Regions from separate parts of the Mesorhizobium sp. M0437 genome, predicted to be linked through region 1. Evidence: predicted binding sites of a transcription regulator. Region 1 holds the regulator's gene; the other holds the start of a gene.
The links. Region 1 encodes PhoB, which activates phosphate uptake and scavenging genes when phosphate is short. Its sites were predicted from a motif close to TGTCATNNANCTGTCAT; they were not measured.
Positions count from the first base shown of each region.

Region 2: the regulator PhoB is predicted to act here: its motif matches at 2,629-2,645, upstream of phnF (phosphonate metabolism transcriptional regulator PhnF).

Region 1 covers NZ_JAMYRK010000021.1:45,045-52,558, forward strand. The annotation lists gene NKI72_RS15665 (ATP-binding cassette domain-containing protein) at 1-131, opposite strand, end outside; gene NKI72_RS15670 (sugar ABC transporter permease) at 147-1,511, opposite strand; gene xylF (D-xylose ABC transporter substrate-binding protein) at 1,653-2,693, opposite strand; gene NKI72_RS15680 (ROK family protein) at 2,979-4,223, shown strand; gene phoB (phosphate regulon transcriptional regulator PhoB) at 4,233-4,922, opposite strand; gene phoU (phosphate signaling complex protein PhoU) at 4,939-5,646, opposite strand; gene pstB (phosphate ABC transporter ATP-binding protein PstB) at 5,679-6,482, opposite strand; gene pstA (phosphate ABC transporter permease PstA) at 6,479-7,330, opposite strand; gene pstC (phosphate ABC transporter permease subunit PstC) at 7,334-7,514, opposite strand, start outside.
Region 2 covers NZ_JAMYRK010000040.1:32,793-40,306, reverse strand. The annotation lists gene NKI72_RS22685 (alpha-D-ribose 1-methylphosphonate 5-phosphate C-P-lyase PhnJ) at 1-365, opposite strand, end outside; gene NKI72_RS22680 (carbon-phosphorus lyase complex subunit) at 362-1,474, opposite strand; gene phnH (phosphonate C-P lyase system protein PhnH) at 1,476-2,087, opposite strand; gene phnG (phosphonate C-P lyase system protein PhnG) at 2,087-2,548, opposite strand; gene phnF (phosphonate metabolism transcriptional regulator PhnF) at 2,683-3,426, shown strand; gene NKI72_RS22660 (zinc-binding alcohol dehydrogenase family protein) at 3,445-4,461, opposite strand; gene NKI72_RS22655 (ABC transporter permease) at 4,532-5,497, opposite strand; gene NKI72_RS22650 (sugar ABC transporter ATP-binding protein) at 5,494-7,047, opposite strand; gene NKI72_RS22645 (ABC transporter substrate-binding protein) at 7,152-7,514, opposite strand, start outside.

The sequences.
Region 1 (7,514 bases):
AGCAAAGCCATCACCTCGCCCGGGAAAAGGTCGACAGAGGCATCGTCGACGGCGCGAATGCCGCCGAAAGCGATGGAGATGTTGCGCATGTCGATCAGCGGCGTGCCCGTGGGAGCGGTTTTGTCTGCCATGATCGTTCCTCCTCCCTACACACGTTTGCGATAGACGGTATCGAGCCACACCGCGAGCACCAGCACGGCGCCGACAACGATGCTCTGCAGCGGTGAATCGATGCCGAGCAGCACCATGCCGGACTGCAGCGACTGCATCAAAAGCGCGCCGAGCATGGCGCCGAGCACTGTGCCGGAGCCGCCGGCGAGCGACGTGCCGCCGATCACCGCCGCCGCGATGACCAGCAGCTCGTCCAACGTGCCCAGCGCATTGGTCGACGAGTTCTGCCTGGCTGACGAGATCGCCGCGGCGATCGTCGCCAGCACGCCCATGATCATGAACACCTTCATGGTCACCCAGCGCGTGTTGATACCGGCAAGGTTGGCTGCTTCCGGATTGCCGCCGATGGCGAAGACATAGCGGCCGAAACGGGTACGCTTGGCGATGAAGGTCATGATCAGCCCTACGGCTACAGCCATCAGCACGGGTATGGCGATGCCATGGGCGATGAACAGCCCGCCTTCGGGAACCGTTATATTGTTGGCCGCCGCATATCTGTTCACGATGCCGACCGGCCAAGGATAGGAATTGGCAAGCCATATGGCGCCCATGATGGCAGCGCAGGTGAGGACACCGAGGAACGTCTCGGCCCAGATCGGGCGCAACGGAAAGCGGAACCGCTTGCGCTGCACCCGCCCGTTGAGCAGCATGAACACAACCGCTAGGCACGCGACAATTCCGACGATCCAGCTCCATCGCGCGCCGATCGAACCCGCCGGCCCGCCCCCCATCAGCTGGAAAGTGGCATCAAGCGGCGCAATCGTCTGACCGCTGGCGACCCACCATGCGGCACCCCGCCAGACCAGAAGGCCGCCCAGCGTCACGATGAAGGCCGGCACCTCGAGATAAGCGATGATGTATCCCTGGAACGCTCCGATCAGAAGGCCAAGCGCCAGGCCGATGGCCAGTGCCAGGATCCAGATCCAGGGATTGCCTAATTGCAGACCGATCATTCGCACCAGGAAATGCACCTGCGCAAAGCCCATGACCACGCCGATCAGACCTTCGGCGGAACCGACCGACAGGTCGATATTGCGCATGACGATAACCAGCACCATTCCGGCGGCCATTATGGCCACGGCGGAAGTCTGCACCGACAGGTTCCAGAGATTGCGTGGCGTCAGGAAGGTCCGGCTGTCGAAGTCGAACGGATTGACGCCGAGCCGTACGCTGGAAATGACATGCAGGCCGACCCAGATGACCAGCAGCGCGCCGACCATGCCGAGCATGCGCGTGTCGAGTTCGGTTGCCTTGAGAAATCGGGCAACGATGCCGAGCTCGGATTCCCGTGCCCGGTCTGCCGTGCTGTCGACCGGCGTGTTGGACGTGGTGTCGGTCATGATGTTTCTCCCGCCGGGTTGCCGTCTGCCGCGGATGCCGGAAGCAGCCTAGAAGTTATCCGCCGGAAGCGGAAAAACAACTCTTGTTGAAAAACGCCGCGGCGAGCGGCCGCGGCGTTCGGACTTCTCGGAAACGTCGGCTCAGTTGCAGACTGCAACAGTGCCAGCCGTCACGCCGGCGCAGACCTCTTCTTTCTTGATCCAGCCGGCGTCGATGACGACGTTGAGGTTGTCCTTGGTGATGGCGACCGGGGTCAGGAACAGCGACTTGACGGTATTGCCGCCGGGCGTGGTGAAATCCTTCACGCCGGCAATGTCGGTCATCTGCTTGCCGTCGGCCAGCTGCGAGGCGATCTCGGCGGCATTCTTGCCGAGCTCGCGCGCATCCTTCCACACCGACACGGTCTGTGTGCCGAGCGCGATGCGGTTCAGCGCGGCGTGGTCGCCGTCCTGGCCCGAAACCGGAACCGATCCGGCCAGCCCTTGCGCTGTCAGCGCGGCGACGACGCCGCCGGCAGTGCCGTCATTGGCCGCGACCACGGCATCGACCTTGTTGTCGTTGGCGGTCAGGAACTGTTCCATGTTCTTCTGAGCGTTGGCCGGCAGCCAGCCGTCGGTATAGGCCTCGCCGACATTCTTGATCTTGCCGCTGTCTATTGCCGCCTTCAGCACCTCCATCGAACCGGCAAACAGGAAATCGGCATTCGGATCGGAACCCGAACCCTTGATGAAGACATAGTTGCCTTCCGGCTTCACCTTGAAGACTTCCCGGGCCTGCATGCGGCCGACTTCCTTGTTGTCGAAGGTCAGGTAAAAGACGTCCTTGTTCTCGATCAGCCGGTCGTAGCCGACAACCGGAATACCTTCGTCCAGCGCCTTTTGCACGGCCGGCCCGATGGCCGAGGCGTCCTGCGCCAGGATGATCAGTGCGTTGGCGCCCTGCGAGATCAGGCTCTCGACGTCGGTGAGCTGCTTGCCGGGGTTGGACTGTGCGTCGGCGGAAATATACTTGTCGCCTGCGGCCTCGATGGCCGCCTTCATTGCGGCCTCGTCGGTCTTCCAGCGCTCTTCCTGGAAGTTCGACCAGGAAACGCCGATGACCTTGTCTTTAGCCTGCGCCACCGACGCCAGCGCCAGCGTCATGGCGACACCCGCCAGAATGGCGGTCGTGAATTTCTTCATCATATCCTCCCTGCGCCGCGTACGGCGTGACCAATTGGCTCAAAGACCAGCTTAGAAGCTCTAATTTTTTCGAGCCTCGAAAAAATACTGGTCCGATCTCCGGCTGCTGTCAACATCGATTCTGATGGATTTTGATGACTCTGCGAGTTTTTTCGAGCGTCGGAATAAACGATGACAGCGCCACCTGCATCTGACACTATTTGCCTCATCCGACACTATTTGTCGGACATTACCGACGGCTTCCGGTTCATGAGCGGCCGCGGCAACCGGGAGGAAAGCAAAACAATGTCGGTCGGAATCCGCCATGACGATTTGCGCCGGCGCAACCGGGCGATGGTGATCTCGGCGGTGCGCCGGGCCGGCCAGCCATCGCGTACTGAGATCGCAGCTACCACCGGCCTCAGTCATTCGACCATATCGGCGATTTCTTCCGACCTGATACGGGAAGGCATCCTCGCCGAGAGCAAGCCAAGTGAGCCCGTTTCGTTGAAACGCGGTCGTCCGCAAGTCGGCCTCGCCCTCAACCCGGAAGCGGCGGCGGTGCTGACCGTGGTGTTGTCGCTGAATTTCCTTTCGGCCGCCATTATCGACTACACGGGACAGGTGGTCGCCGAGGAACAGCGCCGGCTGGACACGCTGACTATGCCGCGCGACGAGCTGATCCGTGAATGCATGGCCATCGTCCGGCGCCGGCTGCAGGATCCAGATCTTGACGTCCGCAGTGTCGCCCGCATCGCCCTGGCGATTCAGGGCATTACCGACTCCCCTGCACGCGCCATGCTGTGGTCGCCGATCACGCCGCAGACCGACATCGCCTTTGCCGACATGCTGGAGGACGAATTCGGCATCCCGGCAACGGTGGAGAACGACTGCAACATGATGGCGGTGGCTTTGCGCTGGCGCAATCCGGATCGCTATCGCGATGACTTCATCGCCATCCTGCTTTCGCATGGCATCGGCATGGGGCTGGTGCTGAAGGGCGAACTGTTCACCGGGACGCATTCCTCGGGCGGCGAATTTGGCCACATGATCCATCGTCCGGGCGGCGCGCTCTGCCGTTGCGGGCGGCGCGGCTGCATCGAGGCGTATGCCGGCAACTACGCCATCTGGCGCAACGCCAGGCAGATGAGCGAAGACAGCGAACCGGTCGCCGACGTCAGCGACGCCGACATGCGCGCACTGGCGGCCCGGGCGCGCGAGAAAGATGGGCCGGAACGCGAGGCCTACCGCAAGGCCGGCGAAGCGCTGGGTTTCGGTCTCGGCTCGCTGTTCGCGCTGATCGATCCGGCACCGGTCGCGATGGTCGGCGCCAGTGCCGCCGCCTTCGATCTGATCGAGCCGGCCTTGCGGAAGGCAATCGCCCAGACCGCCGGCGGCCAGCATTCAGGCTCGATCTCCTTCGATACAGAGCCGAACGAATTGCCTCTGATCCGCGAAGGCTGCGCGATGCGGGCGTTAAGCTTCGTCGACCAGGAGATTTTCGCGCCGGGCGCGCAAATGAGGCCCAGCGTCAGAAAGAACGTAGCCTGACCAGGCGGGTCAATCTTCCCTGATCGCATAGCCGGCGCCGCGGATGGTGCGGATGACATCCGGCATCCGGCCGTTGTTGACGGCTTTGCGCAGCCGCCCGACATGCACGTCGACGGTGCGTTCGTCGATGTAGATTGTCTCCCCCCAGACATTATCGAGTAACTGGCTGCGCGAGAAGACACGGCCCGGATGCCGCATCATGAACTCGAGCAGCCGGAATTCGGTCGGCCCGAGCCTGATTTCGCTCTTCTTGCGATAGACCCTGTGCGATTCGCGATCGAGCACGATGTCGCCGACCTTCAGCACGCTGGACAGCACTTCCGGCTTGGCGCGCCGCAGCAGCGCCTTGACCCTGGCCATGAATTCCGGTGTCGAAAACGGCTTGACCAGATAGTCGTCGGCGCCGGTCGAAAGACCGCGCACCCGGTCGCTCTCCTCGCCGCGCGCGGTCAGCATGATGATCGGCAGCCGCTCGGTTTCGGGGCGCACCCGCAACCGACGACAGAGCTCGATGCCGGAAACCGCTGGTATCATCCAGTCGAGCACCAAAAGGTCGGGCACATTCTCCTGCAAACGGATCTCGGCTTCGTCGCCGCGTGTCACCACCTCGACCTGGTAGCCTTCGGATTCGAGATTGTAGCGGAGCAGCACACCCAACGGCTCCTCGTCCTCCACCACCATTATGCGTGGTGCGATCATCGGCTGGGCACCCCCATCATGTCACCGGTGCGGACATTGTCGTTTCGTCCTGCTTCGGACGATTGACCGGCAATTGCTCGCCGGTCAGCACATAATACGCATTTTCGGCGATGTTGGTGACATGGTCGCCGATCCGCTCCAGATTCTTGGCGCAGAACAGCAGGTGCGTGCAAGCGGTGATGTTGCGCGGATCTTCCATCATGTAGGTCAACAGCTCGCGGAACACGGACGTGTATTTAACGTCGATGCGCTCGTCGGCGGCACGAAGCTTGGCCAACGCGGCCGCATCGCCTGCAGCATATTCCTCGATGACACCCTGCACCTGGATGAGAACCAGCTGCGCCATCGCGTCGATGGAATGCGACAGGTCCCGCGGCGTGGCGCTGAGGCCGACCGCACTCACGCGCTTGGCGATATTCTTGGCAAGGTCGCCGATGCGTTCGAGGTCGCCCGCCATGCGGATCGCTCCGACCACATGGCGAAGATCGTGGGCCATCGGCTGGCGTTTGGCGATCAGGGTGATGGCGCGGTCGTCCAGTTCGCGTTGACGCGCATCCATGATGGCGTCGTCGGAAACGACGCGTTGCGCCAGCACGTTGTCGGAATTCAACAGCGCCTTGGTTGCCCCGCCGACCATCGAACCGGCGAGGTCGGCCATGTCGCGGATCAGCTTGCTGATCTGCTCGAGATCCTCGTCGAAAGAAGCGACTGTGTGTTCGCCCATGGTCCTGTCCTCATATGCATGATCGGAACGGCTCAGCCGAAGCGGCCAGTGATGTAGTCCTGCGTGCGCTTCTCGCGGGGCGACGTGAATATCTTCTCGGTCCGGTCGAACTCGACCAGTTCACCCAGATACATGAACGCCGTCTGGCGCGACACGCGCGCCGCCTGCTGCATGTTGTGGGTGACGATGACGATCGTGTAGTCGGCTTGCAATTCGTCGATCAGTTCCTCGATCTTGGCAGTCGACAGCGGGTCGAGCGCCGAAGCCGGTTCGTCGAGCAGAATGACTTCCGGCTTCACCGCCACGGTGCGGGCGATACAGAGCCGCTGCTGCTGGCCGCCGGACAGGCTCAAGCCGCTGGCGTTGAGCTTGTCCTTGACCTCGCTCCACAGCGCGGCGCGCTTCAACGCCTGTTCGACGCGGCCGTCCATCTCGGACTTGCCGAGGTTCTCGTAGAGCCTGACGCCGAAGGCGATGTTCTCGTAGATCGACATCGGGAACGGCGTCGGCTTCTGGAACACCATGCCGATCTTGGTCCTGAGGAGGTTGAGATCCTGCGACCGGTCGAGAATGTTCTTGCCGTCGAGCAGCACCTGGCCCTCGGCCGTCTGTTTTGGGTAGAGCTCATAGATGCGGTTGAACACACGCAGCAGCGTCGATTTCCCGCAGCCCGAAGGGCCGATGAAGGCCGTGACGCTGCGCTCGGGCAGCGACAGGCTGATGTCCTTCAGCGCCTTGCTCTGGCCGTAGTAGAAGTTGAGGTTCTTGACCTCGATCTTCGTCTTCTCGGCGACCGTTTCGGCCATCGTCATGTCTGGGGACAACATCTGTGTCATCTGTCCTCTCTGCGTCCGGTAAGGCTGCGGGCGAGGATGCTCAAGCCCAGAACCGTCAGGGTGATTATGAGTGCGCCGGTCCACGCCAGTTGCTGCCATTCCTCGTAAGGGCTGAGAGCGAACTGGAAGATGGTCACCGGCAGGCTGGCCATCGGCGCGTTGATATTGCTGCTCCAGAACTGGTTGTTGAGCGCGGTGAAGAGCAGCGGCGCCGTCTCGCCGGAAATGCGTGCTATCGCCAGCAATATGCCGGTGACGATGCCGGACAATGCGGCGCGGTAGGCGACCGAACGGATCACCACCCAGCGTGGCGCGCCGATCGCGGCACCGGCTTCACGCAACGCGTTCGGCACCAGGTTGAGCATGTCTTCAGTGGTGCGCACGACCACCGGAATGACCAGGATGGCAAGCGCAACGGCGCCGGCAATGGCCGAGAAATGTCCCATTGGCCGCACCATCAGCTCATAGACAAACAAGCCTATGATGATCGACGGCGCCGACAACAGGATGTCGTTGATGAAGCGGACGACGGTGGTGATGCGCGAAAAGCGTCCATACTCGGCCATGTAGGTTCCCGCCAGCACGCCGATCGGCGTGCCGACGACAACGGCGATGATCGTCATCAGCAGGCTGCCCGTGATGGCATTGAGCAAGCCGCCGGCCTCGCCCGGTGGTGGCGTCATCTCGGTGAAGACCGCGAGCGAAAGCCCGGCTGTGCCCTTATAGACCAACGCGCCGAGAATGAGCGCCAGCCAGGCAAGCCCGATGCCGGCGGCGACGACGCAAAGCGCCATCATCACCGAATTCCTGGCTTTGCGGCGGCTGTGGAGCGATGAGGATGTCGACATCGGTCAGGCTCCCGTACGGGCGTCGATCCGCATCAGCATATAGCGGGCGGCGGCGAGGATCAGGAAGGTGATGACGAAGAGGATCAGGCCGAGCGAAACCAGCGAGGAGGTGTAGAGGTCGCCGTCGGCCTCGGTGAATTCATTGGCGATGGTCGCCGAGATCGTCGTGCCCGGCGCGAACAGG
Region 2 (7,514 bases), on a different contig from region 1:
CCGGCACTCAGCGGATATTCGGGAATGCGGTGGCGCGTCTGGATGATGGTCGCCTTGGCCGTCTCGGTGGTGACGGCGACATTGGCGACCTTCTTGAAGAAGGCGCGGATCGAAACCGCATTGGTGGTGTCGTCGGCGCCCTGGTCGATGACCTTGAGCACATCGTCCGGGCCAATGATCGAAGCGGTGACCTGCACGCCGCCGGTGCCCCAGCCATAGGGCATCGGCATTTCGCGCGAGGCAAACGGCACCTGGTAGCCGGGGATGGCAATGCCCTTGAGGATGGCGCGGCGGATCATCCGCTTGGTCTGCTCGTCAAGATAGGCGAAGTTGTAGGTGGCGATGTCCGCTGGTTGTGCACTCATTCCGCTGCCTCCCTCTTTTCTTCGGCCTTGCCGGCATTTTCGCGGGCATCATGCTCGGCGCGCATGCGGCGCACGAGGTCGAGCTCGGCCTGGAAGTCGACATAATGCGGCAGCTTCAGATGCTCGACGAAGCCGGTCGCCTGGACATTGTCGGAATGCGAGATGACGAACTCCTCGTCCTGCGCTGCGGCGATGACATCCTCACCCAACTCCGAGGCGCGCAGCGCGCGGTCGCATAGCGCCATGGCCATGGCCTTGCGCTCGCTCTGGCCGAAGACGAGGCCATAGCCGCGGGTGAATTGCGGCGGCGCCTTGGCCGAGCCCTTGAACTGGTTGACCATCTGGCATTCGGTGACGCGGATGCTGCCGAGCGGCACGGCAAAGGGCAGTTCCGGCACGTCCAGTTCCAGTTCGACCTCGCCGATGCGAACCTCGCCGACGAAGGGATGGTTGCGCGCGTAGCCGCGCTGGGTGGAATAGCCGAGCGCCAGCAGAAACCCCTCGTCGCCGCGCGACAGCGCCTGCAGGCGGATGTCGCGCGCCATCGGGAATTCGAGCGGCTCGCGGGTGATGTCGCCGAGGGTATGATCCCCAGGCATGTCGCCGTCGGGCTCGATCAGGCCTTCGCGGGCGAGGATGGCCGAGACGCGCGGCATGGCTTCCGCCTCGCCTGCGCGCTGCTCCGGTTCGGCGACATCGCCGCCGGCGGCGAGCTCGGGATCGAGCAGGCGGTGGGTGTAGTCGAAAGTCGGGCCGAGCAGCTGGCCGCCGGGCAGGTCCTTGTAGGTCGCCGACACCCGTCGCTCGACCAGCATCGTGCCGGTGTCGATCGCCCTTGTGTAGCCGAAACGCGGCAGCGTCGTGCGATAGGCGCGAACCAGGAAGATCGCCTCGATCATGTCGCCGCGCGCCTGGACGATGGCGAGTGCCGCCAATTCCCGGTCGTAGAGCGAACCTTCGCTCATCACCCGGTCGACGCCGAGCGCCAGCTGCTCGACGATCTGGTCGAGGCGAAGTGCGGGCACCGAGCGGTCGCCGCGCCGGCGGTCGGCGAGCAGTTTGTGGGCGTTGCGAATGGCCGCTTCGCCACCCTTTACCGCGACATACATCCTATGCCTCCATCGTCTTGATGCGCGTCGTGCGCGGCAGGCAGGCAATTGCTTCGGACGTGGCGAGGATGATGTCGACGCCACGCGGAAAACGCTGGTTGTTCTGCTTCCATTGCTCGACGAAATGGCGCGGCATTTGCGCCGGCGCGATCGTCGCCGTCTTCTCGATGCCCGGGCCTTCGAGCAGCAGCGGAGCGCCGGAGACAAGATCGCTGACCTCGAGGATCAGCGTCGTGGAGCGATCGGGATAATCCTGGGTGCCTTGCGAAAACCCGTCGAGCGCCATCATCTCGGCCGGCGTGGCGATCAGCGCGAAATGCGCGTCGGCCGGGGTGTTGGCCAGCGGCGCGCCGGTATGAAAGCCAAGCCAGGATTTCACCGTCGCTGAAGCCTGCAAGGCGTGGTCGAGCCAGAGCGGCGTGTCGTTATCGCACAGCGCCAGCGCAACGGCCCCGGCGGTGGCCGACAGCGGCACCGGGGGGTGGGCGAGGGCCGGCAGCGGCTGCACACTGCCTGGCCGCGCCATCGCGTCCATCACGGCACGGAATACGGTCTGGGCATTGAATACCGGATCGGCGAAGCCGCCTTCAATGGATTGAGTGGCGATATCCATCAGTCTTCTCCGCGCACCATGGTGAAGAAATCGACCTTGGTCGCCGCCGTCTCGGCGCGGCGCTGTTCACGCGCCTTGGCCAGTGCCGCCTGCAATGGCGCAACGATCCTGATCTCGACCTCATTGCGGTGGGCCGGGTCCTGCCACAGCGCATCGGCGATCGCCGCCAGCCTTGCCTTCTGCTTGTCGCGACCAAGTGCGTAGCAGTGGCCGACATGGCCGGACGCAAGCCGCACCGTGGCACGGGTGACCGTCGCCTCGCCGACATTGAAAGGGGCACCACCGCCGCCGATGCGGCCGCGTACCGTAACCAGGCCGGTTTCGGGGCCACGCAGAAGTTCCGCTTCGCAAGGCAGGCCGGTTTCGTCCCACAGGCGGACGATGTCTTCGCCGGCCGATTGCGCCAGCGTCGCCATCACGGCCTTGCGCTCGGCCTGCTCTCGCGCTTCCCGTCCTCGCATGGCCGTACTCCTCGTTTGCGTGAATTTGTCTATTGATATAGACAACTATACAAATTATACTCGTTATCTAGCGCGTGTCCATGACGGGCACGTGACACCGGCCAAAAGATCGGCGCAAAGAATTGGGGCGGGAGATGATCGGACAAGCCAACCGCATCGAGCGGCGCAGCGGTGTCGCGCTGTGGCGGCAGATCGCCGACCAGATACTGCATTCGATCGCCGTCGGCGATTTTCCCGAGAATGCCGCGCTGCCGCCGGAGATCGCGTTGGCCGGACGCTATGGCGTCAACCGCCATACGGTGCGTAGCGCTATCGCAGCGCTGGTGCAGGAGGGCGTGCTCAGGGCGGAGCAGGGGCGCGGCACCTTCGTGCTGTCGCGCAAGCGGCTGTCTTATCCGATCGGCGCTCGCACCCGCTTTTCCGAGGGATTGCAAGGACAGGCGTCCGAGCGGCATATCACCTTACTCGCGTCATCGGTCGAGCCGGCCAACCGTCGTGTCGCAGAGGGCTTAGGCCTTGCGACGGGCGCCGATGTGATACGCCTGGAAACGCGCGGCGAAGCCGATGGAATGCCGGTGTCCCGCGCTGCCGGCTGGTTCGATGCCAAGCGCTTTGCCGGCATCGATGCCGCCATGGCGGAAACCGGTTCGATCACCGCATCGCTGGCACGTTTCGGCATCGACGACTATCTCAGGCAATCGACCGTGCTGTCGGCGCGCCATGCCGATGCCGCCGACCTTGCTGACCTCGAGCTGCAGCCCGGCGCCATCGTGCTAGTGACGGTCGCCGTCAACGTCACGCCCGACGGTCAGCCGATACAGTTTTCGGAGTCGCGCTTCCCGGCCGAGCGGATCGAGCTCAAATTGTCGGCGCTCTGAGATGCGGCAGCCCTGGCATCATCCGACTTGAATGACGGCCTTGATCAGGCCGGACTTCTCATGCGCCCAGCGGGCGAGGTCGTGCGGCGTCTCGCCAAGCGTGGTGCGGTGGGTGACCAGCTTTGCCAGCGGCAGCGCGCCGTTGCGGATCGAGGCGGCGACATGGTCGAAATCGGCACGCAGGGCGTTGCGGCTGCCGATCAGCATCATCTCGCGCTTGTGGAATTCGGGATCGGAAAAGGCGATGTCGTCCTTGACGACGCTGACCAGGACCAGCGCCCCGCCGTGCGCGACATGGGCGAAGGCCGACTGCACCGACCGGGTGTTGCCGGTGGCATCGAAAACCACGTCGAAGCCGTCGCCGCCGGTTGCTTCCCGCACCAGGTCGGCAGCAGCGCCCCGCGAGCCGTCGAGGGTCGCGAAGCCGAGTTCGCTTTCGGCGAAACCCAGCCTCTCCGCACTCATGTCGAGCAGCATCACGTCTAGCCCGGCGATGCGGGCGAACAGCGCCGTGCCGAGCCCGATCGGGCCTGCACCGATGACCAGTGTGCGCGCACCTGGATCAGCGAGCGAGCGCCGCACGGCATGGGCGCCGATCGCCAGGAATTCGACGGCGGCAGCATCGGCCAGCGACAGGCCGTGTGCCGGATAAAGATTTTGCGCCGGCACCAGGATCTGCTCGCACATGGCGCCGTCGCGGTGGACGCCGAGCACCTCGATCATGACACAGCAATTCGGCTTGCCTTGCCGGCAGGCGATGCATTTGCCGCAGGCGAGATAGGGATTGACGTTCACCGCTTCGCCGACGGCGAGATCGACGTCCTCGCCAACCTCGATCACGGTGCCAGAAACCTCGTGGCCCATGATGCGGGGATAGGCGAGGAACGGGTGCTTGCCTTCGAAGATGTGATAGTCGGTGCCGCAGATGCCGACATGGCTGACGGCGACCAGCGCCCAGCCGGCGGGGGGCGCGCCAGGCGCCGGACGATCTTCGAGGACAAGTTCGCCGGGCGAGCGGCAGACGACGGCTTTCATGCTTCAATCCAGTCGGTTCATGGCACCGCCGGCCCTGCTGTCGCGAGGCCGGCGGTTGTTGGGAGGCAGTCTATTTGCCGCGGCGGCGCAGCCCGTCGAAATAGACGATGACGATGATCAGCACGCCGGTGATGATGCGCTGCCAGAAGGCGTTGACGTTGAGCAGATTGGCGCCGTTGTTGATGGTGGCAAGGATGAAGGCGCCGAGCAGCGGTCCGTGCACGGAGCCGACAGCGCCGAACAGCGAGGTGCCGCCGATCACCGAGGAGGCGATCGCCTGCAATTCCCAGCCCTCGGCCTGCGTCGGATTGCCGATGCCGATGCGCGAGGCAAGCAGCACGCCGACGAAGGCCGCACACAGCCCCGACAGCGTGTAGGCCATGTAGATGGTGCGCTGGACGTTGACGCCTGACAGGCGCGACGCCTCGGCGTTGGAGCCGACCGAGAACAGATAGCGGCCCCAGCGGCTGTGGTGCAGGAAGATGTAGGCTGGGATGCCGACCAGGATCACCATCCAGAACAGATTGGGGACGCCGGCGAAGGAACTGCGCGAGAACGTCTGGAAGGCGTCGTTGTTGATCGAGATCGAGTTGCCATTGGTCATCAACAGACCGATGCCGCGCAGCGAGGTCAGCGTTGCCAGGGTGATGATGAAGGGCGGCAGGCCCATCTTGACGATGCCGAACCCATGGAACATGCCGATGGCGACGCCGACCAGTAAGGTGATCAGGATGGCGAGGAAAACCGGTGTGCCGGCGTTGATCAGCATCGCGACGATGACGGTGGCGAAGCCGACCACGGCGCCGACGGAAAGGTCGATGCCGCCGGTGATGATGACGAAGGTCTGGCCGACCGCCAGGATGGCGATCATCGACCCTTGCCGCAACAGGTTGGAGATGTTGTTGGCGGAGGCGAAGCTCGGCGTCGCCACCGACAGGATGATCCATAAAAGAACCAGCAGCGCCAGCAGTGTCAGCCCGAACAGGGCGTTGTAGTTGCGTTTCGGCCTTTCGGCAGCGATCGCCTCGGTGCTCATATCTTCCCTCCCGGTCTTTCTTGTTTCTCGGCCAGCGCCTGGGTGAGGATCTCCTCGTGATCAGCGGTACGAAAGCCGTGCGTGGCCACCAGCTTGCCGCGCCGGAACACGTGCAGCGTGTCCGCGAGTTCATAGACCTCGGGCAGGTAGGACGAGATCAGGATGATGCCGGCTCCCTTGGACAACAGCGCGCCGAACAGGCGGTAGATCTCGGCCTTGGTGCTGACGTCGACGCCGACAGTCGGCTCGTCGAAGATGAATAGCTTGGCGCCATGGGCGAGCCATTTGCCGATGACGATCTTCTGCTGGTTACCGCCGGACAGGCTGGAGGCCAGCGCGCCGCGCGTCGGCGTCTTGATGCGCAGGTCGGCGATCTGGCGATCGGCTTGCGCCTTTTCCTGCGCGCGGGAGATCAGCAGATTGCTCGAGATGCGCTTGTAGATCGGCAGATTGAGGTTGAGTCCGACCGGCAGGTTGAGGCAGAGGCCCTGGTCGCGGCGGCTTTCCGGGGCCAGCGCCATGCCGAGCCTGATCGCGTCATGTTCGGAATTGACCTTGACCTCCTTGCCCTCCCAGAGGATCTGGCCGGCCGATTTGCGGTGCCGGCCATAGAGCGTGGTGACGAACTCGCTGCGCCCGGCGCCGATCAGGCCGTAGAGGCCGACGATCTCGCCGGCGCGGACGGACATCGAGACATTTTCGAAACCCTTGCCGGACAGGTTCCTGGTTTCGACGATGGTCGCGCCGGGGGTGAAATGCTCCTTGTGGTAGACCTGCTCGATCGAGCGGTTGATCATCATCTTGACCAACTCGGCGTCATTGGTCTCGGCAATGTCCCTGGTGCCGACCAGCGTGCCGTCGCGCAGCACCGAGACGCGGTCGGCGAGCTCGAACACTTCTTCCATGCGATGGCTGATGTAGATGATGGTGACGCCTTCGCCCTTCAGCCGGCGGATCAGCGTGAACAGCTGGTCGGCCTCCTTGCGGGTAAGATAGGCGGTCGGCTCGTCGAAGATCAGGAATGTGGTGCCGCGCACTGTGGCGCGGGCGGCGGCGATCAGCTGCTGCTGGCCGATGGTCAGGTCACCCAGCATGACATGGGCCGGCAGGTCGAAGCCGAGATCGTCGATGATCTTCTGCGCCTGCCTGACCATCGCCCGCTGCTGCAGGATGCCGAAGCGGGAATCCTCCTCGCCGAGGAACATGTTGGCGGCGACGGTGAGATGGCGGCACAGGACGACTTCCTGATGCACGGCATTGATGCCGAGCGCCATCGCCTCATGCGGCGTTGCCAATGCGGCAGGCTTGCCCTCCCAGATGACGTCGCCGGAGGTGCGCGGCATGACGCCGGTCAGAAGCTTGATCAGGGTGGATTTGCCGGCGCCGTTCTCGCCGACGATGGCGTGGATCTCGCCGGCCTTGAAGGCGAGATCGACCGGCTTCAGCGCATGGGTGCCGGGATAGCGCTTTTCCAGCCCGCGGAGTTCGAGGATGGTCCTGCCCGGTTCCAGCGTTGGGGCCGGATGGAGTTCCTGCGCCGTCGACATCATGACAATCCTCCCAGATTGGCCCCCAAAGATTGGCCTCGCGATTGGCACGAGTGGGATGTTTCCGGGGCGAAAAGGCCCCGGAAACAGTTCACTTGCGGCTATGCTCAGTCGAGCTTCGGGTTGAGCAGCGCGTCGATCTTCGGATCCTTCATGTTGGCCTTGGTGACCAAATTGGCGCCCGTGTCGACATTGGCCTCGACCTTCTCGCCCTTCGAGGCGGCAAGCGCCGTCTTGATGCCGTCATAGCCCATCCGGTACGGATCCTGGACGACGAGCGCCGAAATGACGCCGTCATTGAGGAACTTGATCAGCTTCTCGTCGCTGTCGAAGCCGACCAGCCCGACCTTGCCTGAGAGGCTGTTCTCGGCGATCGCCTGACCGACGCCCTGCGCCATGATCAGGTTGGAGGCGAAGATGCCCTTGAGATTGGGGTTGGCGGTGATCAGGTCGGTGGCAATGTTGAGGCC